2 regions of the Cellulomonas sp. H30R-01 genome follow, and region 2 is predicted to be linked to the other one. Evidence: riboswitches for the same ligand, from Rfam matches in the RefSeq annotation. Region 2 holds a riboswitch; the other holds the start of a gene.
What was found. Region 2 has a riboswitch for cyclic di-GMP ahead of GXP71_RS08315 (BldC family transcriptional regulator). Riboswitches for the same ligand answer to the same signal wherever they lie in the genome.
Positions count from the first base shown of each region.

Region 1 (15,794 bases), 1.6 Mb from region 2:
AGCTTCTCGTTCTCCGCCTGGAGACGCATCTCCTCGGCGCTGGCGCGGGTGGGGACGACGCCGTCGACGGAGGGCGAGAGCCAGACGCCGACGGTGACGGCGACGAGGGCGAGCGCGATCGCGGCTGCGGTGAGCCGCTTGCGGGGGGACGGGCGGATCGCCCGGGTCCACCAGCCGTGGGCGGTGTGCTCAGACATAGACGAGTGCCTCCAGGGCGAAGATCAGCACGGCGGCCACGTAGGGGATGCCGGCGAGCGGGTTGAGACGACGGCGGCGACGCGGCGCGGGAGCCGGTGCGGGGGCCGCGGTGGCGCGGCGGACGCGCGCCGGCGCCTCGGTCAGGACGGTGCCGTCGGCGGACCGCTGGTGCGGGACGACTCCGTCGGGGGCGCGGTCGACGAGGTCGACGGGACCCTGCGGAGCCTGCTCGAGCTCCTCCATGAGGTCACCGCCGGCGTAGGCGCCGGCACGAGTGCCCCAGCCCGACGCGTGCGCCATGCGCAGGAAGCCGAGCAGGCGGACGGGCATGAGGAAGAACGTCGAGACGATGATGAAGACCGGCAGCCGCAGGAAGTCGGACGGCTTCTCGTGCAGGTGGCGGATCTGGCGGATCGCCATGGAGAGCACCGACGAGATGACCATCGTGGCGACGACCCAGACCCAGCCCTGCAGCCCCGTGTACGTCTCGAGGATCGCCTGGTAGAGGTTCACGCCCGTGCCGGACGCGGCGCGGTAGATCCAGCCCGCGATCGTCCCGACCAGCAGGAACGGCAGGATGATGTCCATCACGAAGAAGATCGCCAGGACGGGGGCGTGGCCCATCATCCAGGGCAGCATCCGCAGGGTGTTGTACTGGCTGCCGCGGGCCCAGCGGAGCTGCTGCTTGAAGAGCTTCTTCACCTGCAGCGGGGCGTCCGTGTAGACGAGGCTCGTGTACTGGTACACGCACTTGTAGCCGGCCTTGAGCGTCAGGTTGGTCAGCGTGCGGTCGTCGGAGACCTCGAGGAAGACGCCCATGAACTTCTCGTGCATGAAGTCGTCCATGACGTCGATGAGGATGTGCCGGCGGAACGCGATGGTGCGTCCGGGCAGGCAGCCGACCTGGCCGAGCGCGGACTGCGCGGGCATCGAGTAGAGCGCGCGGGTGTTCTCCAGCCAGTCGGCCCAGCGGGTGATCCAGGAGCGCTCGGGGTCGAGGATGCGCTGACGCGTGGTGACGCCGCCGATGTTGGGGTCGGCGAACGGCTTGACGAGCTCGGGGAGCGTGCCGTCGGTCCACACGGTGTCGGAGTCGACGAGCACGGTGATCTCGCCGCGCGACATCTCGGTGCCGATCTTGACGGCGTTGCGCTTGCCCGGGATCGGGGTGTGCACCCAGCGGACGAGCGGCGCGAACTGCTCGCTGACGCGCTCGAGGCCCGGGTTGGGCTTGCCGTTGATGACGACGATGACCTCGTCGGGCTGCTGCGCGACGATCCGCGAGAGCACGTCGTGGAAGAGGTCGAGGGGCTCGTCGACCACGGGGACGACGACCGAGGTGGTGCCGTGGTACTCGCCGGTGTACGGCTTGTACCGCCGCGAGAGCAGCACCTTGAGCAGCCACAACGCCCAGATCAGCGTGGAGAAGACAGCGAAGAGATAAAACTCCGACTGCCCTTCCAGCATATGACGCAGCTGAAGAACGAAAACAAACATCTGAATGGCCTACCCGACACGGTGGTGGCTTTTTCTGACCAGCTGTCACGGCGTCGTCGGCGATCCAGCGTGAACGTCACCGGCGGGTCAGCGAGGACCCAGCGGGCGCGTCGAAGGACCACTCATAGGCCTCTGACCTGCGAGTGGACGTGCGCAACCGCCCCCTGCAGATGGAGGCGCACGGACCGGTCGCGGTGCGGTGGACCCACGTGTGACCACAGCCCGGCGAACTCGGTAAATCGAACTTACCAGCCGGTAACAGCACATTGAGACGGACAAGCGTCCAAAAGTGACGGCGCTCACCGGAAGCGCTTACCTCTTGACCTGACATGTCCGCTTTGCCCGAGGCAACTTCACACGAAATTTACAAGAAGTTGCTCGGGAGGACGGTGTTCGTCAGGCTGGCACCGGGGTCTGTCACGGGCGGTGCAGGAGGTCCTGGTAGTCCGGGTGACGCGCCACCCACGCCTTCACGTACGGGCACAGCGCGACGACGTCCCGGTGGCTCTCCCGGACGGCGTCCAGCGCCTCGCGGACGAGGGTTGACGCGACCCCGCGACCCTCCGCGCGCGGGTCCACCTCGGTGTGCGTGAACACGACCGTCCGGCCCACCACGTCGTACACCGCGAACCCCAGCAGCTCACCCGCCTCGTCGCGGGCCTCGAACCGGTGCGCCTCGGGCGCGTCGCTGACCAGCACGTCCGTCATGCACCGATCGTGCGGCACACGGCGCCCCACCACCAGCCCCGGGCCACCGTCGGAGCGCGGTGCGAGACTGAGGGCATGCTCCAGCCCTACCGCGAGATCCTGTCGCGCCCGGGTGCCCTCGCCTTCTCCGTCGCGGGGATGGTCGCGCGCCTCCAGATGTCGATGATCGGGATCGGCATCGTCCTCATGATCTCCGCGCTGTACGGCTCCTACGGGCTGGCCGGACGGGTCTCCGCCGTCTACGTCGTCGCGCAGGCCCTCTGCTCGCCGCAGCTCGCCCGGCTCGTCGACCGGCACGGCCAGGCCCGCGTCATGCGCCCCGCCGTCGCCGTCGCGTCCGTCGGTCTCGTCACACTGGTCGTCGCGGCGCGCGCCGACAGCAACCCGTGGCTCCTCTACGTCGCCGCCGCCGTCACGGGCGCCGCCGTCGGGTCGTTCGGCTCGCTCGTGCGCGCCCGCTGGTCCGGCGTGCTCGGGGGCGACCCGCGCCCCATGCACACCGCGTACGCGCTCGAGTCGACCATCGACGAGTTCGTCTTCATCGTCGGCCCCGTCCTCGCCACGGTCCTCGCGACCGGCGTCGACCCCGCAGCCGGGCTGGTCGTGCCGCTCGTCGCGCTGGTCGTCGGCGGGTACTGGTTCCTCGCGCTGCGCGCCACCGAGCCCGCCCCGACCATCAGCGCCGGCGGCGAGCGCGTGCGCGGCTCCGTCCTCGCGAACCCCGGCATGGTCGTGCTCGCGCTCGTCTTCGTCGCCATGGGCGCGATCTTCGGCGCGACCGACGTCTCGACCGTCGCGTTCGCGGAGGAGTCCGGGAACACCGGCATCGCCGGTGTGATCCTCGCCGTGTTCGCGTTCGGGTCGCTCATCGCCGGGCTGCTCTACGGCACGCGGCACTGGGTCCGGCCGCTGCACCAGCGGTTCGCGATCGGCGTCGTCGTGCTCGCCGTCGGGGTCTCGTTCTTCGTCGTCGCGACCAACCTCGTCGTGCTCGCCGCGGTCATGTTCGTCACCGGCTTCGCCATCGCGCCCACGCTCATCAACGGCAACGCGCTCGTCCAGCAGCTCGTGCCGCCCGCGCGGCTCACCGAGGGCCTCACCTGGGTCGGCACGTCGCTCGGCGTCGGCGTCTCCTTCGGCTCGTCCATCGCGGGCGCCCGCATCGACGCCGACGGCTCGCACGGCGGGTTCCTCGTCGTCATCGTCTCCGCCGGGCTCGCGCTCGTCGCGACCCTCGCCGCGTACCGCACGCTGCGGCCGCGTCCCGACGCGAAGGCCGCCGACGAGCGCGTCGCGCGCGCCGTCGAGGACGAGTCGCCGTCGGCCACCGCAGGTGCGGCCGTCGCCGCGTGCGAGGTCGCCGACTGCGTCGACCCGCGCAGCGCCGTGCCGCAGCAGCGGGGCGCGACCGACGGCGAGGTCGGCAGCGCCGTCGAGCACCCCGCGCCACCCCGGCCGACCGGCGTCGCCGAGGACGGCTGAACGCCGCCGCGGGCTCTCCGGCAGGGCGTCACCGGCCTCGTCGCCGCGGCGACTCCCGACACCCCGGGCTCGTCCACTTTCGACACCACGAACGGCCCATCGGCCCTCCCCCGACGCGACGACCCCGCAGTACCGTGCGCGTCGTGACCCTCGCCGACGCGACACCCGTGACCGACTCCGCCACCCTGTCCGACCTGCCGTCGGACGGGCCGGGTGCGCCCGCCGACGCCCCCGCCGCCGGCACCGCACCGACCGACGACGCCCCGGCGGACGTGCCCGTCGACGCCCTGCGTGCCGTGCTCGCACCGCTCGGGGTGATCGCCGGGGTCGAGCGGCTCACGGGCGGGATGTTCGCGACGAGCTACCGCGTCACGCTCGACGACGGCACGCGCGTCATCGTCAAGACCGCGCCCACCGCGACCGACGCGCTGCTCACCTACGAGCACGACCTGGTCCGGTCCGAGGCGCACGTCTACCGGCTCGCCGAGCACCACCCGGAGCTGCTCATGCCGCGCGTGCTGCTCACCGACTTCACGCGCACGCACGTGCCGTCGGACGCGCTCGTCGTCAGCCACCTGCCCGGGGTGCCGCTGGTCGACGCCGGCTTCGGCACCGCGGAGGACGACCCCCGCACCGCGCGCGCGGAGCACGAGCTCGGTGCGTACATGGCCCGGCTGCACACCGCCGGACTGCCCGCGCCCGACGGCGGCTTCGGCTACCCGAACCCCGCGGCCGGGCTCAACGCCCCCACGTGGCGCGGGACGTTCACCGCGATGGTCGAGGCCGTCCTGACCGACGCCCCGCGCTGGGGCGTCGAGCTGCCCGCCGACGAGGTGCGCGCCGCGCTGCGCCGCCACGGCGACGCGCTCGACGACGTCACGACGCCCACGCTCGTCCACACCGACCTCTGGGCCGGGAACCTGTTCGTCGACCCGGCGACGGGCGGGATCGTCGGCGTCATCGACCCCGAGCGCGCGTTCTGGGGCGACCCGCTGCACGAGCTCGTCGGCGCCGACTGCCACAACGTCGGCCCCGTGAACCCGCGCGTGCTCGCGGGCTACGCGAGCGTCGTGCCCGGTGGCATCGACGTCACGAGCCCGTCGGCGCAGACGCGGCTCGCGCTGTACCGGACGTTCCTCACGCTGATCCTGACGACCGAGATCGTCCCCCGGTCGTTCGCGGGCGACTGGCTTCCGGGCTACCGCACGACCCTCGCCGACGCCCTGCGCACGCTCCTCGACTCGCTCGCGTAGATCGGTCGCGCGGCCGCTCCGGAGTGCTGCGCACCCTCGTCGGCATGCCCGCGTCGACGCGCTCGCGTCGACACGCCCGCGTCGGTGCACCGCGCTCGGCGCCGGAGCGTCGCCCGTGCTCGTCGACCCGCTCGCGCGTCGACGAGCCGGCGCCCGGGCGCGCTACTTGATGACCCGGACCTCCTGCGGCCAGCCGCACCCCTCGGCGACCCGTCCCGCCCACATCTTGGCCGTCTCCAGGTCGGGCACGTCGATGACCGTGATCCCGCCCAGGTACTCGGTGGTCTCGGCGTAGGGACCGTCGGTGATCGTGACCGTCCCGCTCGTCGCGTCGGCGGTGAACGCCTCGGCCAGGTCCTCCTCGAGCCCGCCGGCGAAGACCAGCACCCCGGCCGCCTCCATGTCGCGGACGACCGCCGTGCTCGGCTCGACGCGGGACTGGAACCACTCGGCCGGGTGGTCCCCGACCCAGTTCTGCTGGAAGTAGATGGCGTACCGGGTCATCGTCGCTCCTCGTGTGCCGGCCGCTCCGTGGCGGCGTGTCACCACTGTGACGGACGAGCCCCGCCGGAATCGACAGCACCCGGTCAGGGGGTGGGGTGGTGGGCGTCGTAGTGCCAGAACGTGCGCTGGACGCGCACCAGGACGCTCACGAGGACGACGCACGTGAGGCCACCGATCACCGCTGTCCAGCCTTCACCGACGCGCGTCGCGAGACCGCCGAGCAGCAGCTCGCCCAGCCGGGGCCCGCCCGCGACGACGACCACGAACACGCCCTGGAGGCGGCCGCGCATGTCGTCGGGCGTCGCGGTCTGCAGGATGCTCTGCCGGAACACCGACGAGATCGCGTCCGCGGCCCCCGCGACGACGAGCGTGAGGACCGCGAGCGCGAGCGCGCCCCACAGCACCTGGTCGGGCCGCGTCGCGTCGACGGTGACGAGGACCGCGCCGAACCCGGCGATCGCGAGCCCCCAGACGACGATCGCGACGGTGATGATGCGGCCCTGCCAGCGCACGTGCACGAGCCCCCCGGAGAACACCCCCGCGAGGACCGCCCCGACGGCGACCGCGGCGCTGACCACGCCGGTCGTCGTCTCGCCGCCGCCCAGGTAGAGGAGCGCGACCGCGGGGAACAGCACGCGCGGAGAGGCGGTGATCATGGCGACCAGGTCGACCGCGAACGTCATGCGGACGTTGCGCTGCGTGCCGAGGTAGCGCAGGCCGTCGACCACCGAGCCGAGCCCGACGCGCGCACGCCGGACGGACGACGGCTCGGGCGGGACCGGTGGGAGACGCAGCAGCGCGGCGAGCGCGAACGTGAACAGCGCGGCGTCGAGCGTGTACGCGGCGGCGTACCCGAACGCAGCGACGAGGCCGGCGCCGAGCAGCGGGCCGACGGTGAGGGCGACGTTCCAGCCGGTGGTCTGCAGCGCGTTGGCGGCGGGCAGCAGGGTCGGGTCGACGAGGCGCGGGATGATCGCGGTCCGCGCAGGGCTGTTCACCGCACCGGCGGCCGACTGCACGGCGACCAGCGCGTAGAGCAGCCCGACGTGCTCGTTGCCGAGCCACGCCTGTACCGCGAGCCCGAGCACCACGGTCCACGCGACCAGCGACGCGACGAGCGCGACCCGGCGGCGGTCGTAGTGGTCGACGATCGCGCCGCCGTACAGCCCGAAGACGACGAGCGGGACGAGCGCGCAGACACCGAGGACGCCGACGGAGAACGTCGAGCCCGTGAGGTCGTACACCTGGAGCCCGACGGCGACGACCGTGAGCTGCGTGCCGAGGTTCGACACGGACAGGCCCCACCACAGCCGCCGGAACGCCGGGCTGACGCGGAGGGGGGTGGTGTCGACGAGCACGGACATCGCCGCCACCCTACGTCGCCCGAGGCACCCGTCCCCGCCGCGCGTCCGCCGCCGGGCCCGCGCCCTCCCTCACGGCCCTCGGTGCGCCCCGAGTCCCACCCCCTCACGCCGCGGGCGGGCGCGGGCAGCGGGCGGGGGTGGGGCTCGGCGGGGTGGGCGTGGGCGGGGCGTGGGCGGGGCGTGGGCGTGGGCGGGGCGTGGGCGGGGTGGGCGTGGGCGGGGCGTGGGCGGGGTGGGCGTGGGCGGGGCGTGGGCGGGGTGGGTGTGGGCGGGGGGCGGGTGGGGCGTGGGAGGGTGGGCCGGTCCGGGAGTGTGAGCGGAGGAGAGTCGGTGGGCGTGCAGCACGTGGTCGTGATGGGGGTGTCCGGGACGGGCAAGACGACGATCGGGCGGCTCGTCGCCGAGGCCCTCGGGACCCCGTTCGTCGAGGGCGACGACCTCCACCCACCGGCCAACGTCGAGAAGATGGCCGCGGGCGTCCCGCTCACCGACGAGGACCGCGGGCCGTGGCTGCGGCTCGTCGCGGCCGCGATGACGGAGCACGCCGAGGCCGGTCGCGGGACCGTCGTCGCGTGCTCCGCGCTGCGGCGGACCTACCGGGACGTGCTGCGCGGCGCCGAGGGGCGCGTGCGGTTCGTGCACCTCGCCGTCGGCCACGACGAGCTCGCCCGGCGCATGGCGGGGCGGCGCGGGCACTTCATGCCGACGTCGTTGCTCGAGTCGCAGCTCGCGACGCTGGAGCCGCTCGGGCCGGGCGAGGACGGCGTCGAGCTGTCCGTCCACCGCGACCCCGCCCAGACCGCGGCCGCGGTCGTCGAGGCGCTGAACGCCTGACGGCACCGGCCCGGCGCCCCCGTCACGGGCGCCTGACCGACGGGGAGCACGCGCCCCACGCGACGCGGACGTCGACGTTCTCGCACCGACACGCGGAGACCGGCCCGCGAGGGACGAGCGGGCGACGGACGAGGTGCCCCGGCGGCACCCTCGCGCCGACACGCCCCCCACGCACCGACGCGCCCCCGACGTCCCGCCGGGTGGCGGTCGTCGGGGGCGCGTCGTCGTGGTCGGTCGCTCCCGGTGCTTCTCCCAGGCCAGCGGGAGCGGCGACTCGTCAGGGGGTGCGGTAGCGCGCGTCCTCCGCGTCGATGATCGGCTCGCCGGCGAGGACGTCCGGCGTCGGGTCGTCGGCCTCGGGCGTCGTCGTGGAGGAGCGCCACGGTGCGTTGCCCGCGACGGCAGACTTCGCGGCCTCGACGGCCTTGTCCTTGAGCGCCGAACCCTGCTGCTTGGCGAACTCGGTCGCCTGGCTCTCGACGTCCTGGACGTAGCCCTGGACGCGCGGGTCCTGCCAGACGTCGTTCGCCCAGCCCTTGATCTTCTCGAACTGACCCCGTCCCGCGCGGGTCCCGAGCACGTACCCGAGCCCGACGCCGACGGCGAACACGACCTTGCCCTTCATGAGCGGTCCTCCCGTGGGTCTGTGGCGGCGACGTCCGCAGTGCGCGCCGCCCGTCCGAAGGTCCGAGCGTAGGCACCGGCCCGCAGGTGCGCGCGTCGAACGCCACCCCCTCGCGGCCGTGCGGCGGGCGAGACCGGCGCCACGTGCGGGCGGCGCGTCGGTGGACACCGCGTCGTCACGCCGCGCGCACGAGCATCCGCGGGTCGACACTGGCGGCACGCGACGGCAGGGGGAGGTCGGCATGAGCGACCCGAGCACGGCCACGACGAGCGCGCGGTCGGCCGACGGCCCGCCGCTGCGGCGCACGATCGGCCGACGCGTCCTGCTGCTGTTCGTCGTCGGCGACATCCTGGGCGCGGGCATCTACGCGCTGACGGGCAAGGTCGCGGCCGAGGTCGGCGGCATGATCTGGCTGCCGTTCGTGTGCGCCTTCGTGCTGGCGACGCTGACGGCGACGGCGTACGCCGAGCTGGTCGGCCGGTTCCCGCAGGCGGCGGGTGCCGCGCTGTACGCGAACCGGGCGTTCCGTCGTCCCTTCCTCACGTTCCTCGTGGCGTTCGCGGTGATGATGTCGGGCATCACGTCGGCGAGCGCGGCCGCGCGGGCGTTCGGCGGCGACTACCTCGCGGAGTTCGTGTCGGTGCCGACGCTGGTCGCGGCGTGGTTCTTCCTGCTGCTCATCACGGGCGTGAACCTGCTGGGGATCTCGGAGTCGGTGCGCGTCAACGTCGTGCTGACGATCGTCGAGGCGACGGGCCTGCTGGTCATCCTCGCGATCGGTGCGTGGGCGCTGCTGACGGGCGAGGGCGACCCGGGCCGTGCGTTCGTGCTGGAGACCGACGGGTCGGCGTGGATGGCGGTGCTCGGCGCGACGGCGCTCGCGTTCTACGCGCTGCTCGGGTTCGAGGACTCGGTGAACCTCGCGGAGGAGTGCCACGCGCCGCGCCGCGACTTCCCGCGCGCGCTGTTCGGCGGGCTCGCGGTCGCGGGCCTCATCTACGTGGGTGTCGCGTTCACGTCGTCGATGCTCGTGGAGACGGACGTGCTCGCGGAGTCGACGGGCCCGCTGCTCGAGGTCGTCAAGGTCGCAGGGCTGACGTTCCCGCCCGCGCTGTTCGCGGTGATCGCGCTGCTCGCGGTGTCGAACACGGCGCTCATCAACATGCTCATGGCGTCGCGGCTGGTCTACGGGATGGCGCAGGAGCGGATCGTGCCGCGCGTGCTGGGGCGCGTGGGCGGGCGGCAGACGCCGTACGTGGCGATCGCGTTCACGGTGGTGATCGCGCTGACGCTCGTGGCGACGGGCGACCTGGCGGGGCTCGCGGACACGACGGTGCTGCTTCTGCTGCTCGTCTTCGCGACGGTCAACGTCGCCGTCCTGGTGCTGCGGCGCCGGCCGGACGACGGCACGGACGCGGACGCGGACGGCACCGCCGCAGACGACGCCGCGCGACCGACCTTCCGGGCACCGACGTGGGCCCCGGTCGCGGGTGCGGTCGTGTCGCTCGTCCTCGCGTCGCCGCTGACGGGCCGCGACCCGGCCGTCTACGTGCGGGCGGGCGCGCTGCTCGCGATCGGTGTGGTGCTGTACCTGGTCAACCGCTGGGCGGTGGGACGCACGGACCGCACGGGCCGCGAGGCGGCGGCCCCGACGTCCCGCGCCTGACGTCGGACGGCCTCCTCACGGTCGACGCGGCCGGCGACGGCGACGTCGGACGACCTCGTCACGTCGACGCGGGCGGCGCCGGCCCGCGCTGCCGGCCGGGCTCAGCGCGACCGGTCGGCGTGCTCGCGGTGCAGCAGGCAGATCGCGTCGACGAGCGCCTCGGCGGGCCCGTCGACGACCGCGCCCGGGACGACGGACTTCACGGGCAGCGGCGCGACGGGCCCGGCCGGCAGCCCCCACGCGCGCCGCCACGCGACGAGCTGCCCGCTCGACGCGACGTAGACGATCCGCCCGAGCCCGGCCCACCCGTGCGCGGCGGCGCACATGGGGCAGTGCTCGCCCGACGTGTAGACCGTGCAGCCGCCGCGCTCCTCCGGCGGGAGGTGCGCGGCGGCCCAGCGGGCGATCTCGAGCTCGGGGTGCCGGGTCTGGTCGCCGTCCTTGACGCGGTTGCGGTCCTCGAGCAGGACGGTCCCGGCGGCGTCGACGAGCACCGAGCCGAACGGCTCGTCGCCGTCGTCGAGCGCTTCGCGCGCGAGCGCGACGCACCGTCGCAGGTGGACCAGGTCGGCGTCGGTCACGGCCATGCTGCCGACCCTAGGCCGCGGCCGGCGGTCAGGACAGGCGCGGCGTCTTCACGCTGGCGATCGGCCCGACGAGGGTGCCCGCGGAGTTCTGCGCGACGACCCGGTAGTAGTACGTCGTGCTCGGCGCGAGCCCGCCGAGGAGCCCGCTCGACACCGACTTCTCGTACGTGAGGGCGGCGACCGACGTGACGGGTGACGTCTGGCCGAGGGCCGTGGTCGTGCCCCACTCGATCCACGCCGTGGTCGCGAGCCGGTGCGGGTGCACCTGCGCCACGAACGTGGTCGACGTCGCGGTCGTGCCGGACGTCCACTGCTTCGACGACGTGGGCTTCCCGGCGGTCTCGAAGCTGCTCGTGGTGACGGTCGTGCCCGCGGGCGTCGTGGTCGTGGTGCGCACGTAGTAGGTGGTGTTCGGCTGCAGCGTCCCGAGCGGCTGGTTGACCGCCTTCGCGTAGGACACCGCCGGGACGGACGTGACCGGGCCGGTCGTCCCGTAGGCGGTCGTCGTACCCCACTCCGACCGCACGGTGCCCGCGAACCCGTGCAGGTCGACGAGCGCCTGCGACGTCGCGGACGTCGTCGTGACGTCCTTGGCCGACACGGTGACCGTCGGCACGGGTGCGGCCTCGACGGAGACCCGGTCGGTCGACGTGCGGCCGGCGGTGTCGGTCACGGTGAGCCGCAGCGCATAGGTGCCGCCGGCGTACGTCCGGCTCACCGTGGCGGGCGGCGTGCCGGTGCCGGTGAGGGGTGCCGATCCGTCACCGAGGTCGAGGGTCCACGAGGCGATCCCGGCCCCGGGCGTCGAGCCGGCGGCCGACGAGCGGGACGCGTCGACCGTGACGGCGAGCGGTGCGGCGCCGTGCGTCGCGGAGACGCGCAGCCACGCGGTGGTGCGGGTGCGGGCGGCGGGGTCGGCCGCGATCGACTGGAACGCGCCGAGCGTCGTCGGCGAGGAGTCCGCCCACCACGGGCAGCTGCCCTGCTGGTGGAAGTAGAGGACGGCCTTGACCTCGGGCCAGCTGGTCCACGTGGTCATCGAGTCGCGCAGCCACGTGGCCTTGCGCTGCGCGTTCGTCGGGTCCTCGACGGAGCCCCACTCGGCGACCATCATCGGCTTGCCGTGCTTCTGCGCGAACGCGCGCACGGCCGTGGACTGGGTCGCGACGCTCTGCCAGGACGTGGGTCCGCCGGGGTTGCAGCCGTTCCAGTTGTAGACGTCGAGCCCGACGAAGTCGACGACGTCGTCGCCGGGGTAGAGCGCGTCGGCGGTCGTGGTCGCGTTCACGGCGAACGGTGTGGGCGTGACGATCCACGTCCAGACGACGTTGCTCACGCCCTTGTCGCGGAACACCTGCACGTAGTGCCGCCACGCGGCGCGGTACTCGGCGGCGGTGCCGAAGCCGGTCGCGTAGTCGGGCTCGTGCTGGAAGGTGAGGTAGAGCGGGACGCCGAGGCCGGCGACGGTCGCGGCCTGCGCGGCGATGGTCGCGTCCTGGTCGCCACGGGCGATGGACGCCCAGCTCACCTTGGTCCCGTCGACGCGCTTGGTCGCGACGGACAGGACGGGCGTGCGGCCACGCTCGACGGCCGAGGCGACGCCGCCGGCGCGCAGGTCCTCGTCCCACTGCCGGTAGAGGCGCTGGGTGTCGAGCTTGCGGCCGACCGTGTCCTCGAACGTCGCGACGGCGTCCTCCTGCGTGGACGTGCCCTTGGCGACGAACGCGCCGAAGAGAAGGCCGCTCTGCGGGGTGAGGGCCGCGGCGGCGCTGCCCGGTGCGGGCTCGGCGGCGGTCGCGGGTGCGGCGACGCCGGTGCCGAGGAGGCCGGCGACGAGGGCCGTCACGACCACGGCGGCGCGCCGGCGGGTCGTGCCCGGCCGGAGCGCACGGGTGCCCCGGAGACGGCGGGTCGGGTGGATCTGGGCATGGGTGATGGCGCCCGCAACGGGCGTGGACGTGCGCAAGTGAAGAGCCCCCTGAGTCGTTCGGCAGCCTGGCGGACCTCGAGGGCCCCATGGCTTTGCGTCCCTGCCTCGCGGCAGGTTTGCCGTTCTCGCTGACCGAACAAGCGTACGAGCACACACTTGGACGTGTATATAGGACGAAGGTCCTAGACAATTGTCTAGATAGTCATATCTGTACTGACCAACTTGTGGACGGGTATTTCCCTTCACGGGTGACTCGTGGAAACTGTGAGCACTTGTCCGGTACGCCGGACCTGGCCGCTCCCGAACGCCGGGATCCGGCGCCGCACGACTGCTCGGGGACCGGGGGGACTCCGACCGCGTGCCGCGCCGCCTCACCGCTCGACGCCGAGCAGCCCTTCCCCCGCGACGCCCTCGCCGCCGACCCCGAGCGGCCCGACACCCGCCGCGTTGAAGACGCCGACGCCTCGACCCGAGGAGCTCCCGCGTGCTCATCTTCCTGCTGCAGGTCCGTGACCTGCTCTCCGACGCCCCGTTCGAGATCTATCTCTTCGCGTTGTTCACCGCCCTCGTCTGGCTCATCTGGCTCGTCAAGGTCGTGCTCTCCGCGCGCTACCGCACGTGGACGGAGCCGTGCCGCGCGACCACGTCCGTCGTCATCCCCGTCGTCGACGAGCCCCTCGACCTGTTCCACGACGTGCTGCGCCGCATCACCGAGCAGCAGCCGCACGAGGTCGTCGTCGTCATCAACGGACCGCGCAACACGGCCCTGGAATCCGTCTGCGACGACTTCCCCGAGGTGCGCCGAATCTGGACGCCGGTCGCCGGAAAAAGGAACGCGGTCGCCATCGGGGTGGAGGTGTCGACCGGTGAGGTCATCGCGCTCGTCGACAGCGACACCATCTGGACGCCCCACACCCTGACCGAGCTCGTGAAGCCGTTCAACGACCCCAAGGTCGGCGGCGTCACCACCCGGCAGCGGATCCTCGACCCGCGGCGCAAGTTCATCACCCGCTGGGCCGACTGGCTGGAGAACAGCCGCGCGCTGTACGCGATGCCCGCGCAGTCCGCGCTCGGCCAGGTCGGGTGCCTGCCCGGCCGCACGATCGCGTTCCGCCGCGACGTCCTCCAGCGGGCGATGCCGCAGTTCCTCGGCGAGGAGTTCCTCGGCATCTTCCTCGAGGTCTCCGACGACCGGACGCTCACCAACCTCACGCTCAAGCAGGGGTACCGGACCGTCTACCAGCACACGAGCCTCGTCTACACCGACGCGCCCCTGAAGCTGCGCAAGATGGCCAAGCAGCAGCTGCGCTGGGCGCGCGGCAGCCAGTACAACACCCTGCGGATGCTGCCCTGGATGACCGGGCACGCCCCCGTGCTCGGGTTCTTCTTCGTCATGGACATCCTGCTGCCGTTCCTGCTGCTCGGGACGTGGGTCGGCGGGCTGTACCGGACCCTGACCCAGACCGGCTACAACTTCTACAAGCCGCTGCTCGAGCTGCGGCCCGGGTGGCAGGGCGTCGTGCTGCTCGTCGGGCTCGTCGTCGCGGCCAGCTGGCTGTCGATGGCGCTGCGGCAGATGCGGCACCTGCGGGAGGTCCCGCGCGACCTGCTCCTGCTGCCCGCGTACATCGTGTTCTCGACGTTCTTCCTCATGCCGATCCGGCTGCTCGGGTTCTTCCGCATGGCGCACGTCGCGTCGTGGGGCACCCGCGCGCACGCGTACTCCGCGGACCGCTCCGACGGGGTGCTCGACGTCGCCGAGGACGCGCTGCGCGCCGACCCCGACCGCCCGATCGACGCGGCGCTGCCGTCCGTCGGCGACACCCCGCCGTCCGGGGTGCCGATCGCGGGCGGCTCGGGCCACGGCCCGCAGGCGACGCGGACCGCACCCGGCACCCGTGCGGAGCGCCGCACCGAGACGCTCACCTACGTCCGGACGCAGCCGGCTCCCCCGGCCCGACGGCGCCGGCTCAACCCCAAGGCCGCCGTGCCCTACCTGCTCGGCGGTGCCCTGCTCAGCGTGGAGGCGCTCGCCTATGTTCTCTGACCGCCTGTTCCGCCTCAGCCGCCGTCAGCGCATCAGCGGTGCGGCCCTCGTCGTCGCACTCCTGCTGGTCACGGGCCTCGCGTGGTCGACGCCGCAGGGCCAGCGCTTCTGGGAAGGGCCCTCCGCGGCCGAGGTCGCGCTGCAGACCGAACGCGCCCGGGCGGACGACCTCAAGACCCAGCTCACCGCCGCGGAGAAGAAGCTGACCGGCGGCCGGCCGCCCGTGCTCGACACCGTCCAGAAGGCGCGCGCGGACGACCTCAAGGCCCAGCTCGACGCGCTGCAGGCCGAGCTCGTCGCGACCCAGCAGGCCCTCGGTCGCGCCGAGGCCGAGGCCGCCGCGCAGGCGAACACCGCCAACGTCGTCAACGGCGAGCTCAAGGCGACGCGCGAGCGGCACAACGCCGCCGCCGTCGACACGACCGCGAAGATCGCCGACCTGCGCCGGCAGGTGCAGGAGCTGTCCTGGAAGGTCGAGAACCCCAAGGGCTACGTGCCACCGCCCGTGACCGCGTCGATGACGAAGTCGCAGATCCTCGCCGCCAGTCAGCTGTTCGGGCTCTACACGACGCAGAGCCCGTTCGACTACGCCGAGTTCAACGGCGTCGAGGCCGCCGTCAACCGCAACGCGAACGTCAGCGGCTACTTCCAGTCGTGGGACACCCCGTTCCGCCCCGACGCGGTGCAGGCCGCGTGGAGCCGCGGGCAGATCCCCCTGCTCACGTGGGAGAGCCAGAGCCAGATCGGCTCGATCACGAACTACGTGCCCGAGTTCTCGCTCAGCCGCATCATCGGCGGCGCGTTCGACGACTACCTGCACCAGTACGCCCGCGACATCGCCGCCACCGGGCTGCCGCTCGTCATCCGGTTCGACCACGAGATGAACGGCTCGTGGTACCCGTGGTCGGAGATCCGCGGCTGGGACGGCGGGTCCGTCAACGGCAACAAGCCGGGCCAGTACGTCGAGATGTGGCGTCACGTGCACGACATCTTCGAGGCCGAGGGCGCGAACGACCTCGTCGTGTGGCTGTGGGCACCCAACCGCGTCAACAAGATCCCCAGCCAGCCGCACCCGCGGCAGTTCTACCCCGGCCCCGAG
Region 1 is NZ_CP048210.1:3,437,054-3,452,847, forward strand. It holds gene GXP71_RS15355 (glycoside hydrolase family 26 protein) at 1-197, opposite strand, end outside; gene GXP71_RS15360 (glycosyltransferase family 2 protein) at 190-1,695, opposite strand; gene GXP71_RS15365 (GNAT family N-acetyltransferase) at 2,113-2,403, opposite strand; gene GXP71_RS15370 (MFS transporter) at 2,479-3,885, shown strand; gene GXP71_RS15375 (phosphotransferase family protein) at 4,029-5,138, shown strand; gene GXP71_RS15380 (YciI family protein) at 5,301-5,642, opposite strand; gene GXP71_RS15385 (MFS transporter) at 5,726-7,006, opposite strand; gene GXP71_RS15390 (gluconokinase) at 7,337-7,840, shown strand; gene GXP71_RS15395 (YtxH domain-containing protein) at 8,118-8,465, opposite strand; gene GXP71_RS15400 (APC family permease) at 8,707-10,131, shown strand; gene GXP71_RS15405 (nucleoside deaminase) at 10,233-10,718, opposite strand; gene GXP71_RS15410 (glycosyl hydrolase) at 10,747-12,564, opposite strand; cyclic di-GMP riboswitch class I at 12,705-12,779, opposite strand; gene GXP71_RS15415 (glycosyltransferase) at 13,133-14,695, shown strand; gene GXP71_RS15420 (glycoside hydrolase family 26 protein) at 14,685-15,794, shown strand, end outside.
Region 1: another riboswitch for cyclic di-GMP. It lies ahead of GXP71_RS15410 (glycosyl hydrolase); the one in region 2 lies ahead of GXP71_RS08315 (BldC family transcriptional regulator).

Region 2 (15,794 bases):
CGCGCGCCCGGGCTCGGACCCCGTGAGCGGGATCTCGCCGTCGGGGAACTCGACCGTCACCCCCAGGCGCTCGGTGTTCCGCTGCTCGGTGTTGTCGCCGATCTCCGTGTCGATCGCGCCCGGGCACACGACGTTGACGCGCACCCCGCGCGGCGCGAGCTCGACCGCGAGCATGCGCGCCAGCGCCACCTGCCCCGCCTTGCTCGTCGCGTAGGCGGACGCGCCCGAGTTGCTGAACGTGCGGGTCCCGTTGATGGACGACACGACGACGACCGCACCGCCCTGCCGCACGAGCAGGGGGACCGTGTACCGCAGGGTGAGGAACGTGCCGGTGAGGTTCGTGCCGATGGTCGCGTCCCACTCTTCGGGCTCGATCTCGTCGACCGGCGCCCACACGCCGTTCACCCCGGCGTTCGCGACGACGACGTCGAGCCGGCCGAGCTCCTCCTCGACGCGCCGCACCACGCCCCGGACCGCCTCGGCGTCGGCGACGTCGGCCGCGACCGGCACCGCGGTGCCACCGGCGTCGCGGATCTCCGCGGCGACCTCGTCGGCGCTCTCCTGCCGGTGCCCGAGCACCACGACCGTCATGCCGTCGGCCGCGAGCCGCAGCGCGCTCGCCCGGCCGATGCCCGACCCGGCGCCCGTCACGAGCGCCACCTTCTCCGCCGCCACCATCGCGCGTCCTCTCGCCACCGACCCGGCCGCCGCCGCCCTCCGGACGCCGACCGCATGCGATCCGTCGACCGTAACCGCGCACCTGCGCCGCCGCCCGCCCGGCCCCGACCGGGCGCGCTGCCGACCGTCGTGGCAGCGTGCGGACACGCACGGACGGGGTGGTGGGCACCGCGCCCGGTCAAGCACGGGCCGTGTGACGAGCCCCGCAGGTGACGCCTACGTCACCCGAGCGCCGGTCACCAGCGGACCGTGAACCACACGACCTTGCCCGCGCCGCGCGTCGGACGCCACCCCCAGCCCGACGTCACCGCGTCCAGGATGTGCAGGCCGTGACCACCGGGCAGGCCTTCGCGTCCCGAGCGCCGCCGGGGCGCTGTCGTCGTGCCGTCGTGCACCTCGAACGTCACCTCGCGGTCGCGCTGGACCGCGCGCACCGTGATCGACTGCGAGCCGGGAGCGTGCCGCACCGCGTTGGTGAACGCCTCGCTCATCGCGAGCTGGACGGAGTCGACCACGCGCTTGGGCGCACCCGCGTCGCGGGCCCGCTCCATCGACCACGCGCGCGCCCGCGCGAGGGACCCCACGGAGGACGCGAACGAGCGTTCGTTGCCGTCGACCTCCGCGTGCACCCGCCGACCGTACCCGCCCGGACGCGTCCGTGCGCACCGGCGACGGGCGCGTCGCCCGGTCGGCCAGGCGGCGGTGTCGCGCGTCGGGTACGACGGTGCCCGCGTCGAGTCGTCATACTGGGGCACGTGACGTCACCGACACGCCTGGACGGCGCAGACGCCCCGCAGGACGGCCTTCGGGTCGACCCCGAGCACCCGCACGTGCTGCGCGTCGACGGCGACGTCGACGTCGCGTCCGTCCTCGACCTCGCCGACGAGCTCGGCGTCGCGCGCGGCGAGCTCGGCCCGACCCTCGTCGCCGCCGGGGTGCGCGAGATCGACCTGACCCGGGCCACGTTCATCGACTCCTCGGTCATCGCGGTGCTCGTGACCGTCGCGTCCCACCAGTCGTCGCGCGTCCCGCTGCGCGGCGCGTCGGGCAGCCCGCTGATGGCGCTCGAGGCCTCGGGCGTCGTGTCCATGTTCGACCGGGACGGCGAGGGCGACCGGGACGACGCGGCCCGCTGAGCCGGTCAGGCGTGCACCGTGCGCGCCGTCCCGCCCACGGGCACCCCGGCGGTCGGCAGACCCGCCGCTCGCCACGCGCTGAACCCGCCGTCGACGTCCGTCGCCCGGTGCAGCCCCAGGTCGGCGAGCGACGCCGCCGCGAGGCTCGACGTGTACCCCTCCGAGCACAGCACGACGACCTCGACGTCGTACCCGGTCGCCGCGGGGATGCGGTGCGCGCTCGCGGGGTCGAGCCGCCACTCGAGCACGTTGCGCTCGATGACGACTGCGTCCGGCACCTCGCCCTCGGCCGCCCGCTGCGCGGCGGGGCGGATGTCCACGAGGAGCGCACCGCGCTCGACTGCGGCCCACGCCTCGTGCGGCGTGAGGCGGTGCAGGCGCGCGCGAGCCTCCGCGAGGACGTCGTCGATCGTGCGGCGGCGCACCGCGGCGGTCACGCGTCCGTCTCCGGCTCGTCGGTGTCGACGGTGCGCGTCGGCACCAGCACGCCGTCCGGCCCCGCACCCCAGTAGGTCATGCGGGTGAGCGGGGGAGAGTAGGCGTGGATGCTCACGGCCGGCTCCGTCCCCGCGTTGACCACGTCGTGCAGATCACCCGGCTCGACCGTCTGGGTGCGCCCGGCCGCGAAGCCCTGCGGGACGGGCGCGCCGTCGTCGCCCGGGCGGAGCTCGGTCAGGGTGCCCGCGGCGACGGTGAACGCCGCGGACGACCGACCGTGGTCGTGCAGCTCGGTGCCCTGCGCGGGCAGCCACGTGAGGAGCCACACGTCGACGCCGGCCGGTGCGTCGAGCCGGGTCCACCACCGTCCGCTCTCCTGGAAGCGGACGAGCGGACGCCAGCGGTCCGGGCGCGCCGCGATCGACCGCACGAGGTCGGCGAGCTCCGCGGTGCCGAGTGTGCCGGGTGCGGCGGCTGCGGCGGGCGCGGCGGGTGCGGTCGCAGTGGTGGGCGGCAGGGTCAGGTCGAGGGTCATGGTCGTGTCTCTCCGGTGCGTCGAGAGGCCGACGCGGCGGCTGCGCGCAGGAGGCGCACGCGTCACGGCGTCGACCGGGGGCTGCTCCGGCGTGGTCGCCGGTGGATCAGGACGGGCAGCAGCGGCGACAGCGACACGACCGGCGCGCGAGGGCCGGCGACGCGGGGACGCGGACGGAGGAGGACGTCGTGGTCGGCACGGGTGGGTCCTTCCTCTCGGGCGTCGGCGGGCGGGAGGAGACTCGCTCCCGGCAGGCGGCAGACGTCACCACAGCGCTGCTCGCAGGGCAAGGCGGAGCGGCGCACTTCTCACGATCCGGATGGCACGGCGTCGCGCGCAGGCGTGGGGCGGCCCTGCTGCGCGGCCGGGGCGGAGATGTGGCGGTACGACGAAGGCCCCCGCTCGGCGTGGTGCCGGGCGGGGGCCTCGGTGCGAAGCTCCCTCGACTGGACTCGAACCAGTAACCGTCCGATTAACAGTCGGATGCTCTGCCAATTGAGCTACGAGGGATCGCGCGGGAAGAAACTCTAGCAGCCGTCGGAGGGTGCTCCGGACCACCCGAGGCGTCCGGCGGCCACCCGCGTCAGCGGGGCAGACCCACCGCGTCGCGCGCCTCGGCCTCGGCGACGTCGAGTGCCGCGGAGACGACGGGGTCGTCGACGTCCACGCCCGCGTCGCCCAGCACCTGCGTGAAGATCTCGCCCTCCTCGTCGCGCCGCAGCGCGAGCCGGACCTTCGCGCCGCCGGGCACGGTGACGGGCACCGTGTGGACGACCGACTGCTGGACGCGCTCGCGGAACGTCTGCGTGAAGCTCACGGACGCGGAGTCCTGCGCGAACGGCAGGCGCGACGTGCCGCCCCAGACCCAGGTGACCGTCAGCACGCGCGTCGCGGGGTCGAGCGACCCGCGGTCCACCTCGCTCCAGGGGACGCGGGCGACCTTGCCGTCCTCGAGGAGGTGCAGCGCCCGGCGGGACGCGACCGCCCACCGGCCGTCGCTCAGGTGCGCCTCGACGAGGACGCGGTCGCCGGGGCGCAGGTCGAGCAGCGCGCGGTCCGCCGCAGGGAGCCGGCGTCGACGGGAGAGAGCCACCGGGCAACGGTACCCGCGCGGGGTGCGGCCCCCGCGCACGCGCGGGGGAGGGGCGTCGGGTGGGGCAGGTGGGGCTTGAACCCACGACCCACGGATTATGAGTCCGCTGCTCTGACCGGCTGAGCTACTGCCCCGAGGCGGAGCCCAGGCTACGGCAGTCCTCTCCGGTCGCGGGGGTGCGCGTTCGCTGCCACGATCCGACGCGACGGAGCACGGGGGACGACCGGGGGGAGAGCGGGGTGGTGAGGCGCAGATGAGCGGGAACACGACGCACGCCGAGCACGGCTGGGAGCTCGCGGCGCGGGCCGGGTACGCGGTGAGCGGGGTGCTGCACGTGCTCATCGGCGTGCTGGCCCTGCAGGTGGCGGTCGGAGGCGGCAGCCAGCAGGCCGACCAGTCGGGCGCGCTGGGGACGGTCGCGTCGACGCCGTTCGGCGGCGCGGCGCTGTGGTTCTTCGTGGTGGCCTTCGCGGCGCTGGGCGCGTGGGAGGTCGCCAAGGCCGTCCGTGGCGCACCGCCCACGTCGGGTGGCGGTGCCCAGGGCTCGCGGACGAACGGGTGGCGTGCCAAGGCGGCGGGCCGTGCGCTCGTGTACCTGGCGCTCGCGTTCGCGTCGTTCGCGTTCGCGCGCGGCGGCGGCACGTCGAGCGAGCAGCAGACCGCGGACCTCACGTCGCGACTCATGTCGGCGCCCGGCGGTCGGATCCTCGTCGCCGCCGTCGGTCTGGCGGTCGTGGGCGTCGGCGTCTACCACGTGGTCAAGGGTTGGAAGAAGAAGTTCCTCGCCGACCTGCACCGCCTGCCGTCGGGGACGGCGGGGCGCGTGGTCGAGCGCCTGGGCGTCTGGGGCTACGTGCTCAAGGGTGTCGCGCTCGGTGTCGTGGGGGTGCTGTTCGTCGTCGCGGCGGCCAAGGCCGACCCGCAGGCGGCGGGGGGCCTGGACCAGGCGCTGCACACGCTGCGGGACCAGCCGGGCGGGCCGTTCCTGCTCGGGCTCGTGGCGCTCGGGCTCGTCGCGTACGGCGGGTATGCGTTTGCCCGTGCGAGATACGGGCGGCTCTGAAGTTCACCCGTTTGCCGCACGCAACTGACGCGGAGTTTCTTGACTAACTGTCCAGAAACGGTCATAGTTCTTGTTGTCAGCGACAACGGCAAACCCGCCGCAAGGTGGGGACGCAAAGCCACGGGACCCACGAGGTCAGCCGAGCTACCGAACGACAGGAGATGACCATGGCTGTGACCACCGACGCCCCCCTCACGCAGGGTGCCCTTCTCACCCCCGGCGAGGTCGCGGTCCTGTTCCGCGTGGACCCCAAGACGGTGACGCGCTGGGCGCAGGCCGGCAAGCTCTCGGCCGTCCGCACGCTGGGCGGGCACCGCCGCTTCCACGAGGCCGAGGTGCGTCAGCTCCTCCAGGGCGTTCCCACGCAGCGCGCGGGCGAGTGATCTCTCGCGGCTGCGCCGCGACCTGCACGACCCCGGGACGCCGGCGGTGACACCAGTCGCCGCCGGCGTCCTGCTGTGTCCGGCGTGCGGAGCGTCCGGCGTGCGGACGCCGAGCCGGTGGGGGAGTCAGCGCTGGCCCACGCGCCGGCGGCGACCGACGGGCGCCCGACCGGCGCCGGACCGGGCGCGCGTCCCGCGACGGGCCGAGCCCTGTCCCGCGTCGGCACGGTGACCCGGCCGGACGCGCGGCGACGTCAACGGACCGTCGTCAGCACCGCTGACCGCACGTCCTCGAGCGAGCGCTCCGGCTGGAACACGAGCCACTCGAGCCCGGCCACGACCGTGGCACCGAAGAGCGCCGCAGCCGTGAGCGACGGGTCCCGGCCGGGCCACGCCGCCTCGACGGCACCGGCGAACACGCCCATCGCGTCGTCGCGCAGCGCGCGGATCGAGTCCTGCCACAGGCGGCCCGTGCGGAACACCTCGGCGACCATGACCTTCGCGAAGTCCGGGTGGTCGCGGACCTGCGTGAGCAGCTCGGTGACGAGCGCGTCCACCGCGTCCGTGCCGGTCAGGCCGTCGGCGGCCGCCCGCAGCGCCGCGGTGAGCCGCGCGACGCCCTCGGCGATGATCGCCTCGAACAGCTCGGCCTTGGAGCCGAAGTTGTAGAACACCGACCCCTTCGCGACGCCGGCCGCGGCTGCGATGTCGTCGACGGCGGTCGCGGTGTAGCCGCGCTCGGCGACGAGCGCGAGGGCCGCGTCGACGATGTGCCGCCGGGTGTCGGTGGTCCGCATGCGTGCAGCCTCCCAGAACGTGCGCCCGCGGGCGCCGGTCAGATCGTGAGCGCGGGGTGCAGACGCGACAGCGTCCACGTCCGCATGCGTCCGGCCCGCCACGACGTCACGGCGAGCGACGCGACGAGGAGCGTGACGAGGTAGGCGACCGCCGTCCAGAGCCGCCCGTCGGGGTTGCCGGTGAGCAGCGCCCGCAGGCCGTCGACGCCGTAGCTCATGGGCAGCAGGGGGTGCAGCGCCCGGAAGAACGCCGGTGACGTCTCGACCGGGTACGTGCCGCCCGCCGACGCGAGCTGGAGCACGAGCAGCGCGAGCGTCGCGATGCGTCCCGCAGCCGTGCCCAGCAGCGCGAGCAGCATCTGCTGCACCGCGAGGAAGGCGGCGACCACGAGCACGGTGAACGCGAGCGCGCCGACCGGGTGCGTCGGTGTCAGCCCGACCCCCACCCGCAGGACGGTGAGCAGCACGACGACCTGCACGATCCCCATGACGAGCGCGGGCGCGTACCCGGAGAGGGCCGCACGGACGCCGCGCGCGGGCGTGGTGAGGGCGCGCGGCGGGACGGGCCGCAGGATCATCCACGTCACGACGCCGCCCAGGAACAGGGCGAGCGGCAGGAAGAACGGGGCGATGCCCTCGCCGAAGCCCGCGGCGGTCGCACGGTCGGTCGCGTCGAGCCCCACGGGGTCGGCGATCGCGGCGGCGCGCGCCGCCCGGGTGCTGTCGTCGTCGGCCGGGACCTGCGCCGCACCGTCGTCGAGCGAGTCCGCGAGCGTGGCCGTGCCCGCGCCGAGCCGGCCGGTGCCGTCGACCAGCCGGGTGGCGCCGTCGGCGACGTCGTGGGCGCCGGACGCGACCTGCGCGGTGCCGTCGGCGAGCGAGCGCGTGCCGTCGCGCAGGGACCCGGCCCCGGCAGCGACCTGTGCGGTCCCGTCGTGCAGCGCAGCCGCCCCGTCGGCGACCTGGCGGGCGCCCGTGTCGAGGGCGTCGAGCTGCTGCCGGGCCGCGGCGAGGGTCGCCGCGTCGGGCAGCCGGTCCGCCGTCGACGCGAGGTGCGTGAGGATCTGCGCTGCGGCGGTGTCACCCGCCTGTGCGCGCGCGGTGAGGTAGGCGGTGAGCGTCTGCAGGTCGGCGGGCAGCCCGGACATGTCGGCGACGAGCCCGTCGACCTGCGCGGCCGCGGCGTGCACGCCGTCGGCGACCTGCGCGCTCCCGGTCGCGAGCCTCCCGGCCGCGGTGTCGGCCTGCGCCGACCCGTCGGCGAGCCGCGCGGCGCCGTCGCGGACGTCCGCGGCACCCGACGACGCCCGCTCAGCGCCCTCGGCCAGCGAGCCCGCACCGTCCGCGAGCGTCCGCGCGCCGGCGCCGAGCTGGTCCGCGGCATCCCGCAGACGGACCGCGCCGTCGGCGGCCTCCGTGAGACCGTCGTGCGCCTGCGAGAGCCCGACGAGCACCGCGTCCACGGCTTGCTCGCCCGCGGTCTCCGAGACGGCGGCCGTGATCCGCTCCATCGCGGTGCGGCCCAGCGACGTGACGAGGAACGAGTTGGCGTCGTCGTAGGCGACGTCGATGCGCGCCGAGCGCGGGGAGTCGCCGCCGGCGGAGACGAGGTCGGCCGAGAAGTCGGCGGGCACCGTGACGCTGAAGTAGTAGCGGCCGGAGTCGACGCCGTCGGCGGCGTCAGCGGGGTCGGTCACGACCCAGTCGAGGCGGTGCTCGTCCACGAGCCGGTCGACGAGGTCGGCACCCGCGTGCACGGGCTCGCCGTCGCGCGTCGCACCCGCGTCGGCGTCGACGAGCGCGACGGGGATGCGGTCGAGGTGCCCGGTGGGGTTCCAGAACGCCCACAGGTACAGGACGCCGTAGAGCAGCGGCACGACGATCATCGCGACGACGGCCAGGCGGGGCAGCGTGCCGCGGCGGAAACGGCGCAGCTCGGTGCCGGCGGTGAGCGAGAGCATGACGGTCCTCGGGGTTGCGGTGGGTGCTGTGGGTGCGGCTACGGGGAGTCAGAGGGGGAGCGCGACGACGGTGGGCGCCGTGACCCAGCGGGTGCGCGCGACCTCGTCGGCGCTCGCGCACGCGGCGACGACCGTGAGGCCGTCCGCGGCGAGCCGTTCGAGCCGGCTCCAGACGACCTGGCGGCGGGCGTCGTCGAGCACCTGGTCGACGTCGTCGACCACGAGCAGGCGGGGCCGCTGCAGCAGCGCGAGCCCGAGGCGCAGCAGCATCGCGTCGAGCTCGTCGAGGTCCCACACGACGGTGCCCGGCGCGGGGACGGGACGGTCGCCGAACGCCGGCGCGAGCGCTTCGTCGAGCGTGTGCTGCCCGAGGCGGGGCTGGCGCCGGTACCACGGCCCGAGCCAGGCGAGCCGCTCGCGGACGAGCGCGCCGACCGTGACGGACTGGTCGAGGTCGTCGATCCCGCCGAAGCCGGCGATCGCCGCCTCGCGCTGCACGGCGCGACGCTCGCGCGGCAGGTGGTGGCCGAGCACGTCGAGCCGCGCGTCGGCGTCGGGGACCATGCGGCCCGCGAGCGTGAGCAGCAGGCTCGTGCGGCCCGACCCCTGGGCGCCCTGCACCAGCAGGAGCTCGCCCGACGCGACGTCGAGGTCGACGGGTCCGTACACCCGCCCGCGCGGCCCGTGCAGGGCGAGGCGTCGGGCGCGCACGACGGGCGGTGCAGACGTCGCGCCGAGGGGCTCGGGGGCGCCGGGGGTGTCGCTCGCAGCACCGGCGACAGGGGTCGTGCCGATCTCGGGGGAGGCGGTCATGTGGCGATTCCCTTCTGACTGACCGGTCAGTACAAAGGTACGCCCGCTTCGTCGGCTTGTCGGCGCCCTCCGGTGTCTCGCTGCTCACACGCCGCCTCCGGACGGCCCTGGTCGACGGCCCGGGCATGAAAGGATCGACGCATGGCCATGCGAGAGATCCGCACCGTCGGAGACCCCGTCCTGCGCACCCCGTGCGACCCGATCACCGCGGTCGACGACCGTGTCCGCTCGCTCGTCGAGGACCTGCTCGAGACGGTCGACCACGAGGGTCGCGCCGGGCTCGCGGCCAACCAGATCGGCGTCGGCCTGCGCGCGTTCTCCTGGAACATCGACGACGAGATCGGCTACGTGCTCAACCCCGTCATCGTCGAGCTCTCCGAGGACGAGTACCAGGACGGCGACGAGGGCTGCCTCTCGGTCCCGGGCCTCTGGTACCCGACGCGCCGCGCCTGGTACGCGCGAGTCGTCGGCACCGACCTCGACGGCAAGGAGGTCGTCGTCGAGGGCACCGAGCTCATGGCGCGCTGCCTCCAGCACGAGGTCGACCACCTCGACGGCATGCTGTACCTCGACCGCCTGGAGCGGTCGGTGCGCAAGAAGGCGATGCGGGCGATCCGCGAGCAGCTCTGACGCATCCCCGCCCGGGTGCTTGGCGGTGACGCCGCACGTCGGGCATAGTGTGCACAGCACGCCGCGAGACCGTGAGTGCTCCTGAGCAGGACCCGAGGACGTTGGGGAAGGCGAACCTCGAGCCGACCAGGAGGACGACATGGCAGGTGCGATCACCCGCGGTGTTCTTTTCGTGCACTCTGCGCCCCGTGCGCTGTGCCCCCACATCGAGTGGGCTGCCGGGAACGTCCTGACCGCGCGGGTGACCTTCGACTGGACCCCGCAGCCGGCAGGCCCTGGCTTCTACCGTGCCGAGCACTCGTGGCAGGGTCCGCAGGGCACCGGCGCGCGGCTGGCGTCCGCGCTGCGCGGCTGGGCGCACCTCCGGTACGAGATCACGGAGGAGGCGAGCCACGGCGTCGACGGTTCCCGCTGGAGCCACACGCCCGAGCTCGGGATCTTCCACGCCGCGACCGACGTGCACGGCAACGTCGTCGTCCCCGAGGACCGGATCCGCGCGGCGCTCGAGCACGCCGACGACCCCGCGCGCCTGCGTGCGGAGCTCGACCTGGCACTCGGGCAGGCCTGGGACGACGAGCTCGAGCCCTTCCGCTACGCGGGCGCGGGTGCACCCGTGCGGTGGCTCCACCGGGTGGGCTGACCTGCACCGACGTCTCGGTGCGTGAGCGCCTAATCGATTCGAGCGTGGACAGCCTGCCGACCCTGTCCGCCAAGGTGTGACTCCTGGCGTCGCCCCCTCGACGCCTGCCGACCCGGGAACGCCCGGGCCACGAGAGGACGCACCCCGATGACCACGCCCCGCACGCCTGCGCTCGCCCTCGCGGGCCTGACGCTCGCCGCCGCCCTCACGGGCTGCGCCGCCGACGCCACGGCCGCCGACGGCACGACCGCCGCGGGCGGTGCCGCGGGGACCGGCGCCGCCGGCGCGCAGGGCGACGCGAGCGGTGCCGTCGGCAGCTCCGCCTCCCCGACGAGCCGCATCGTCGACGGCACCTACGTCGGGGTCGGCATCTACACCTCGCCCGCGGGCAAGGAGAGCATCGAGGTGACGCTCACCGTCGACGAGGGCATCGTCGCCGCGATGGACGTCGTGCCCCAGGCGACCAACCCCACCTCGCAGACCTTCCAGTCCGACTTCGCCTCCGCCATCTCGGCGCAGGTCGTCGGGATCCCGCTCGAGGACGTCGACGTCGACGTCGTGGCCGGTGCCTCGCTCACGACGCAGGCCTTCGAGTCCGCGCTGGAGTCCGTCCTCGCCGATGCGCGCGCGTGAGTCGTTCGACGCGATCGGCACCCGGTGGACGCTGCGTACACCGGTACCGCTCGACGAGGCCGTGCTCGCCCGCGTCCACGCGTGCGTCGCGGCGTACGACGCCGTGTGGTCCCGGTTCCGTCCCGACTCGCTCGTCGCCCGGATCGCGCGCGCACCCGGCGTCCACGCGCTGCCGGAGCACGGCGTCGCGCTGCTCGACCTCTACGACGTGCTCGACGAGCGCACCGGCGGCGCCGTGTCGCCGCTCGTCGGCCGCAGCCTGGAGCGGCTCGGCTACGACCCGGGGCTGACCCTCGTCCCGGCGGGTCCGCCCGTGCCCGCCCCGCGCGCGGCCGACGTGCTCGAGCGTGACGGCGACCGGCTCGTCGTGCACGAGCCCGTGCTGCTCGACGTCGGCGCCGCGGGCAAGGGCCAGCTCATCGACCTCGTGGCCGCCGAGCTCGCGGCGTGCGGCGTCGAGGACGTCCTCGTCGACGCGGGCGGCGACGTCCTGAGGCACGGGACCCCCGTGCGGGTCGGGCTCCAGCAGCCGGGCGACGCGAGCCGCGCGGTGGGCGTCGTCGAGGTCGCCGACGCCGCGGTGTGCGGGTCGGGCGTGGACCGGCGCGCGTGGGGCGACGGGCTGCACCACGTCGTGGACGCCCGCACGGGTGCGCCGACGCGGGACGTCGTCGCGACGTGGGCCGTCGCCTCGACCGCGATGGTCGCCGACGGGCTCGCGACCGCGCTGTTCTTCGTCGAGCCCGAGCGTCTCCAGGTGCGGTTCGACCTCGAGTACGTGCGCATCCACGCGGACGGCCGCGCGCAGTGGTCGCTCGGGCTGCCGGGGGAGGTGTTCGCATGAGCCGCGTCGACGACCTGCTCGGCCGCGTCACGACGTACCGGACCGTCTCGGCCGCACTGGGCGCCGTCCTCACCGCCGCGCTCCTGCTGGCTCTTGCCGGGAAGCTGCACGTCGAGCCGGTCGCGCTCGGCGTGTCGGTCGTCGTCGCGGTCGCCGTGACCCTGCTCGTGAGCCTCGCGTGCGGCGCGCTCCGGCGCGTGCCCGTGCACCGCGAGTCGTCGGTGATCACCGGGCTCATCCTCGCGCTGCTGCTCCGCCCGTCGACCGCACCCCTCGACCTCACGGTCCTCGCCGCGGCGGCCGCCGTCGCGGGAGCGTCCAAGTTCGTCCTCGCCGTGCGGTCGCGGCACGTCCTCAACCCCGCGGCGGCCGGGGCGCTCGCCGTGGGGCTCGTCGGCGTCCCGTTCGGGGCGGTGCCGGCCACCTGGTGGGTCGCGACGCCCGCGCTGCTGCCCGTCGTCGCGGCCGCTGCGCTGGCCGTCGTCGTCCGGACCCGGCGCGGGCTGCTCGTCGGCACGTACCTGGTCGTCGCGGGCGGGGTGGTGACCGTGCGGCTCGTCGGACTGGGCCTGGCGCCGCCCGATGCCCTGTGGACCGCGCTCGCGTCGTACCCGCTCGTGTTCGCCGCCGCGTTCATGCTCACCGAGCCGCTGACGCTGCCGCCCCGCCGCCGCCAGCAGCTCACCGAGGCGGCGCTCGTCGGCGCGCTCACCGTCACGCCCTTCACGCTGGGGCCTGTGTGGAGCTCGCCCGAGCTCGCGCTCGCGATCGGCAACGCGCTCGCGTTCGCCCTCGGTCAGCGCCGCGCCGTGCGGCTCACGGTCATGGGTCACCGCGACGTCACGCCCGCCGTCCGCGAGGTCGCGTTCGCGCCCGAGCGCGCGCTGCGCTTCCGCCCCGGGCAGTGGATCGAGCTGCACGTGCCGCACACGGGCGTCGACCGGCGCGGGACCCGCCGGGTGTTCTCGGTCGCGTCGCCGCCCGGGCACGTGGACGGCATCGTGGTCGCGTACCGGCTGACGCCCGCGCCCAGCTCCTTCAAGCGCACGCTCACCGCGCTGCCGGAGGGCGTCGTCGTGCGCGCCACGTCGGTCGGCGGCGACTTCCTCCTCCCGCGACGCGCCGACGTGCCGCTGCTGCTCGTCGCGGGCGGGATCGGGATCACGCCGTTCGTCAGCCAGCTCGCGGCGCTGGCCCGCGCGGGCGAGCGGCGCGACGTCGTCCTGCTGCTCCTGCTCGGGCCCGGTGACGAGCCGCCCTACGCCGAGGTGCTCACCGCGTCCGCGGCGCGCGTCGTGGTGGTCGCCCCGACGCCGCCCGCCGTGCTGCCGGAGGGGTGGGAGCACCGTGCTGCGCCCCTGCTCGAGGACGCCGTGCTCCGCGAGGGCGTGCCCGACGCCCACCGGCGGCTCGCCTACGTCTCGGGTCCGCCGCGCATGGTCGTGCACGCGCGCCGCACGCTGCGCCGGGCGGGTGTGCGTCGGATCCGCACCGACGCGTTCGCCGGCTACTGACGACGCTGCGCCGTCGCCGCAGACGCCGAGGGCGCGCCACCCGGGCAGGGGTGGCGCGCCCTCGGTCCGCCGGGGCGGACGGGTGGTGCTGCGGTCAGACGGACGTGACGACGAGCGCCACGTTGTGGCCGCCGAACCCGAACGAGTTGTTGATCGCCGCGATCTGCCCGTCGGGCAGCGCGCGCGGCTTGTCGCGCACCAGGTCGAGCACGAGCTCCGGGTCGGGGTCGTCGACGTTGATCGTCGGCGGCGCCTGCCGGTCGTGCAGCGCGAGGATCGTGAACACCGACTCGAGCGCGCCCGCGCCGCCGAGCAGGTGCCCCGTCATCGACTTCGTCGCCGACAGGGCGACGTGGTCCGCCTCGTCGCCGAGCACGCCGCGGATGCTGCGGGCCTCGATGAGGTCGCCGACGACCGTCGAGGTCGCGTGCGCGTTGACGTGCACGATGTCGCGGTGCGAGACCCCGGCCTCCTGCAGCGCGGAGCGCATGGCGCGGATCTGCCCGTCGCCCGAGGGCTCGGGGGACGTGATGTGGTAGCCGTCGGCGGACAGGCCGACACCGGCGATGCGCGCGTACACGCGCGCGCCGCGCGCGGCGGCGTGCTCCGCGCTCTCCAGCACGACCACCCCGGCGCCCTCGCCGACGACGAAGCCGTCGCGGGCCACGTCGTACGGGCGCGACGCGCGCTGCGGGTCGTCGTTGCGCTGCGACAGCGTGCGCGACGCGGCGAACGCGCCGATCGGCATGGGGTGGATCGGGGCCTCGGTGCCGCCCGCGACCACGACGTCGGCGCGACCCGAGCGGATCATCTCGACGCCGTACCCGATCGCCTCGGCACCCGACGCGCACGCCGACACCAGGGCGTGGGCACCCGCGCGGGCACCCAGGTCGAGCGACACGAACGCGACGGGGGAGTTCGGCATGAGCATGGGCACCGTCATCGGCAGCATGCGCCGGGCGCCCTTCTCGCGGAGCGTGTCCCAGCCGTCGAGCATGGTCCAGATGCCACCGATGCCCGACGACACCACCGCACCGAGACGCTCGCCGTCGACCTCCGGGGAGCCCGCGTCGGCCCACGCCTCGCGCGCCGCGATCACGGCGTACTGCGCGGTGGGGTCCATCTTCTTGAGCTCGGGACGCGGCAGGACGTCCGCGGGCGCGACCTTGATGGTCGCGGCGAACGAGACGGGGATGCCGTAGGTCTCGGCCCAGTCGTTGTCGAGGGTGCGGGCCCCGGACTCACCGGCGAGGGCGGCGGCCCACGTCGAGGGCACGTCCCCGCCGAGCGGCGTGGTGGCGCCGAGTCCGGTGACGACGACGTCGGTTGCGTGGCTCATCGGTGCTCCTGGTGGCGATGGGGGTGGCCCGTCCCGGCGCCCGCGACGACGGTGCGGTCGTGGCGGCGCCGGGACGGTGCCCGGGTCACGGCAGGCTCAGGACTGCGCGCCCGCGATGAACGAGACGGCGTCGCCCACGGTCGTGAGGTTCTTGACCTCGTCGTCGGGGATGCGCACGTCGAACTTCTCCTCGGCGAGCGTGACGATCGTCATCATCGACAGCGAGTCGATGTCGAGGTCGTCGGTGAAGGACTTCTCCGGCAGGACCGAGTCGGCGGGCAGGCCCGTCTCCTCGCTCACGATCTCGGCCAGACCGGCCAGGATCTCCTGCTCGCTGTACGCCATGGTGTCTCCTCTGGTGACTGCTGGAAGGGTCGGACGAACGGTACAGCCCGAGGGTGGACCGCTCCCCGGGGGCGGGGCGGGCCCGACGAGCGCCGGGCCGCGGTGGATCAGGGCAGGACCACGACCTGCGCGGCGTACACGAGGCCGGCGCCGAAGCCGATCTGCAGCGCGAGCGCGCCGCTGGGGACCTGGCCCTCGCGCAGCAGGCGCTCGGTCGCCAGCGGGATCGACGCGGCGGACGTGTTGCCCGTGTCGGCGATGTCGCGGCCGACGACCACCGACTCGGGCAGCTTCAGCTGCTTGATCATCTGGTCGATGATCCGCATGTTCGCCTGGTGCGGGACGAACGCCTCGATGTCGTCGGCCGTCACGCCTGCGGCGTCGAGGGCCTTCTGCGCGACGGGCGCCATCTGCCACACGGCCCACTTGAAGACCGACTGGCCCTCCTGGCGCAGCGTCGGCCACCCGGCACCCTCGTCGCGCGTCGCGAGCCACGAGTGCGTCTGGCGGATCGCCTGCGCCTGACCGCCGTCGGAGCCCCAGATCGTCGGGCCGATGCCCGGCGTGTCGGACGGGCCGATCACGACCGCGCCCGCGCCGTCGCCGAGCAGGAAGGAGATGGTGCGGTCCGTCGGGTCGACGAACTCGCTCATCTTCTCGGCCCCGATGACGAGCACGTGGCGGGCGGTGCCGGCGCGGACCAGCGCGTCCGCCTGGCCGATGCCGTAGCAGTAGCCCGCGCACGCCGCGGAGATGTCGAACGCCGCGGCGGGCGTCGCGCCGAGGCGGTCGGCGACGATCGCGGCGCCCGCAGGCGTCTGGTGGAAGTAGGTGACGGTCGAGAGGATGACGGCGTCGATGTCGGCGCCCGTGAGCCCCGCGTTCTCGAGCGCGGCGCGCGCGGCGCCCTCGGCCAGGTCGAGCACGTCGGTGCCGTCGCCCGCGCGGCGGC
Region 2 is NZ_CP048210.1:1,855,792-1,871,585, reverse strand. It holds gene GXP71_RS08360 (SDR family NAD(P)-dependent oxidoreductase) at 1-678, opposite strand, end outside; gene GXP71_RS08355 (ATP-binding protein) at 915-1,307, opposite strand; gene GXP71_RS08350 (STAS domain-containing protein) at 1,434-1,814, shown strand; gene GXP71_RS08345 (rhodanese-like domain-containing protein) at 1,820-2,251, opposite strand; gene GXP71_RS08340 (cysteine dioxygenase family protein) at 2,248-2,787, opposite strand; tRNA gene GXP71_RS08335 (tRNA-Asn) at 3,225-3,297, opposite strand; gene GXP71_RS08330 (hypothetical protein) at 3,371-3,880, opposite strand; tRNA gene GXP71_RS08325 (tRNA-Ile) at 3,941-4,014, opposite strand; gene GXP71_RS08320 (DUF1206 domain-containing protein) at 4,134-4,943, shown strand; cyclic di-GMP riboswitch class I at 5,021-5,095, shown strand; gene GXP71_RS08315 (BldC family transcriptional regulator) at 5,111-5,326, shown strand; gene GXP71_RS08310 (TetR/AcrR family transcriptional regulator) at 5,581-6,123, opposite strand; gene GXP71_RS08305 (YhgE/Pip domain-containing protein) at 6,162-8,084, opposite strand; gene GXP71_RS08300 (AAA family ATPase) at 8,133-8,897, opposite strand; gene def (peptide deformylase) at 9,039-9,527, shown strand; gene GXP71_RS08290 (DUF3145 domain-containing protein) at 9,667-10,167, shown strand; gene GXP71_RS08285 (FMN-binding protein) at 10,315-10,800, shown strand; gene GXP71_RS08280 (FAD:protein FMN transferase) at 10,787-11,644, shown strand; gene GXP71_RS08275 (FAD-dependent oxidoreductase) at 11,641-13,158, shown strand; gene GXP71_RS08270 (beta-ketoacyl synthase) at 13,253-14,497, opposite strand; gene GXP71_RS08265 (acyl carrier protein) at 14,594-14,842, opposite strand; gene GXP71_RS08260 (beta-ketoacyl-ACP synthase III) at 14,950-15,794, opposite strand, start outside.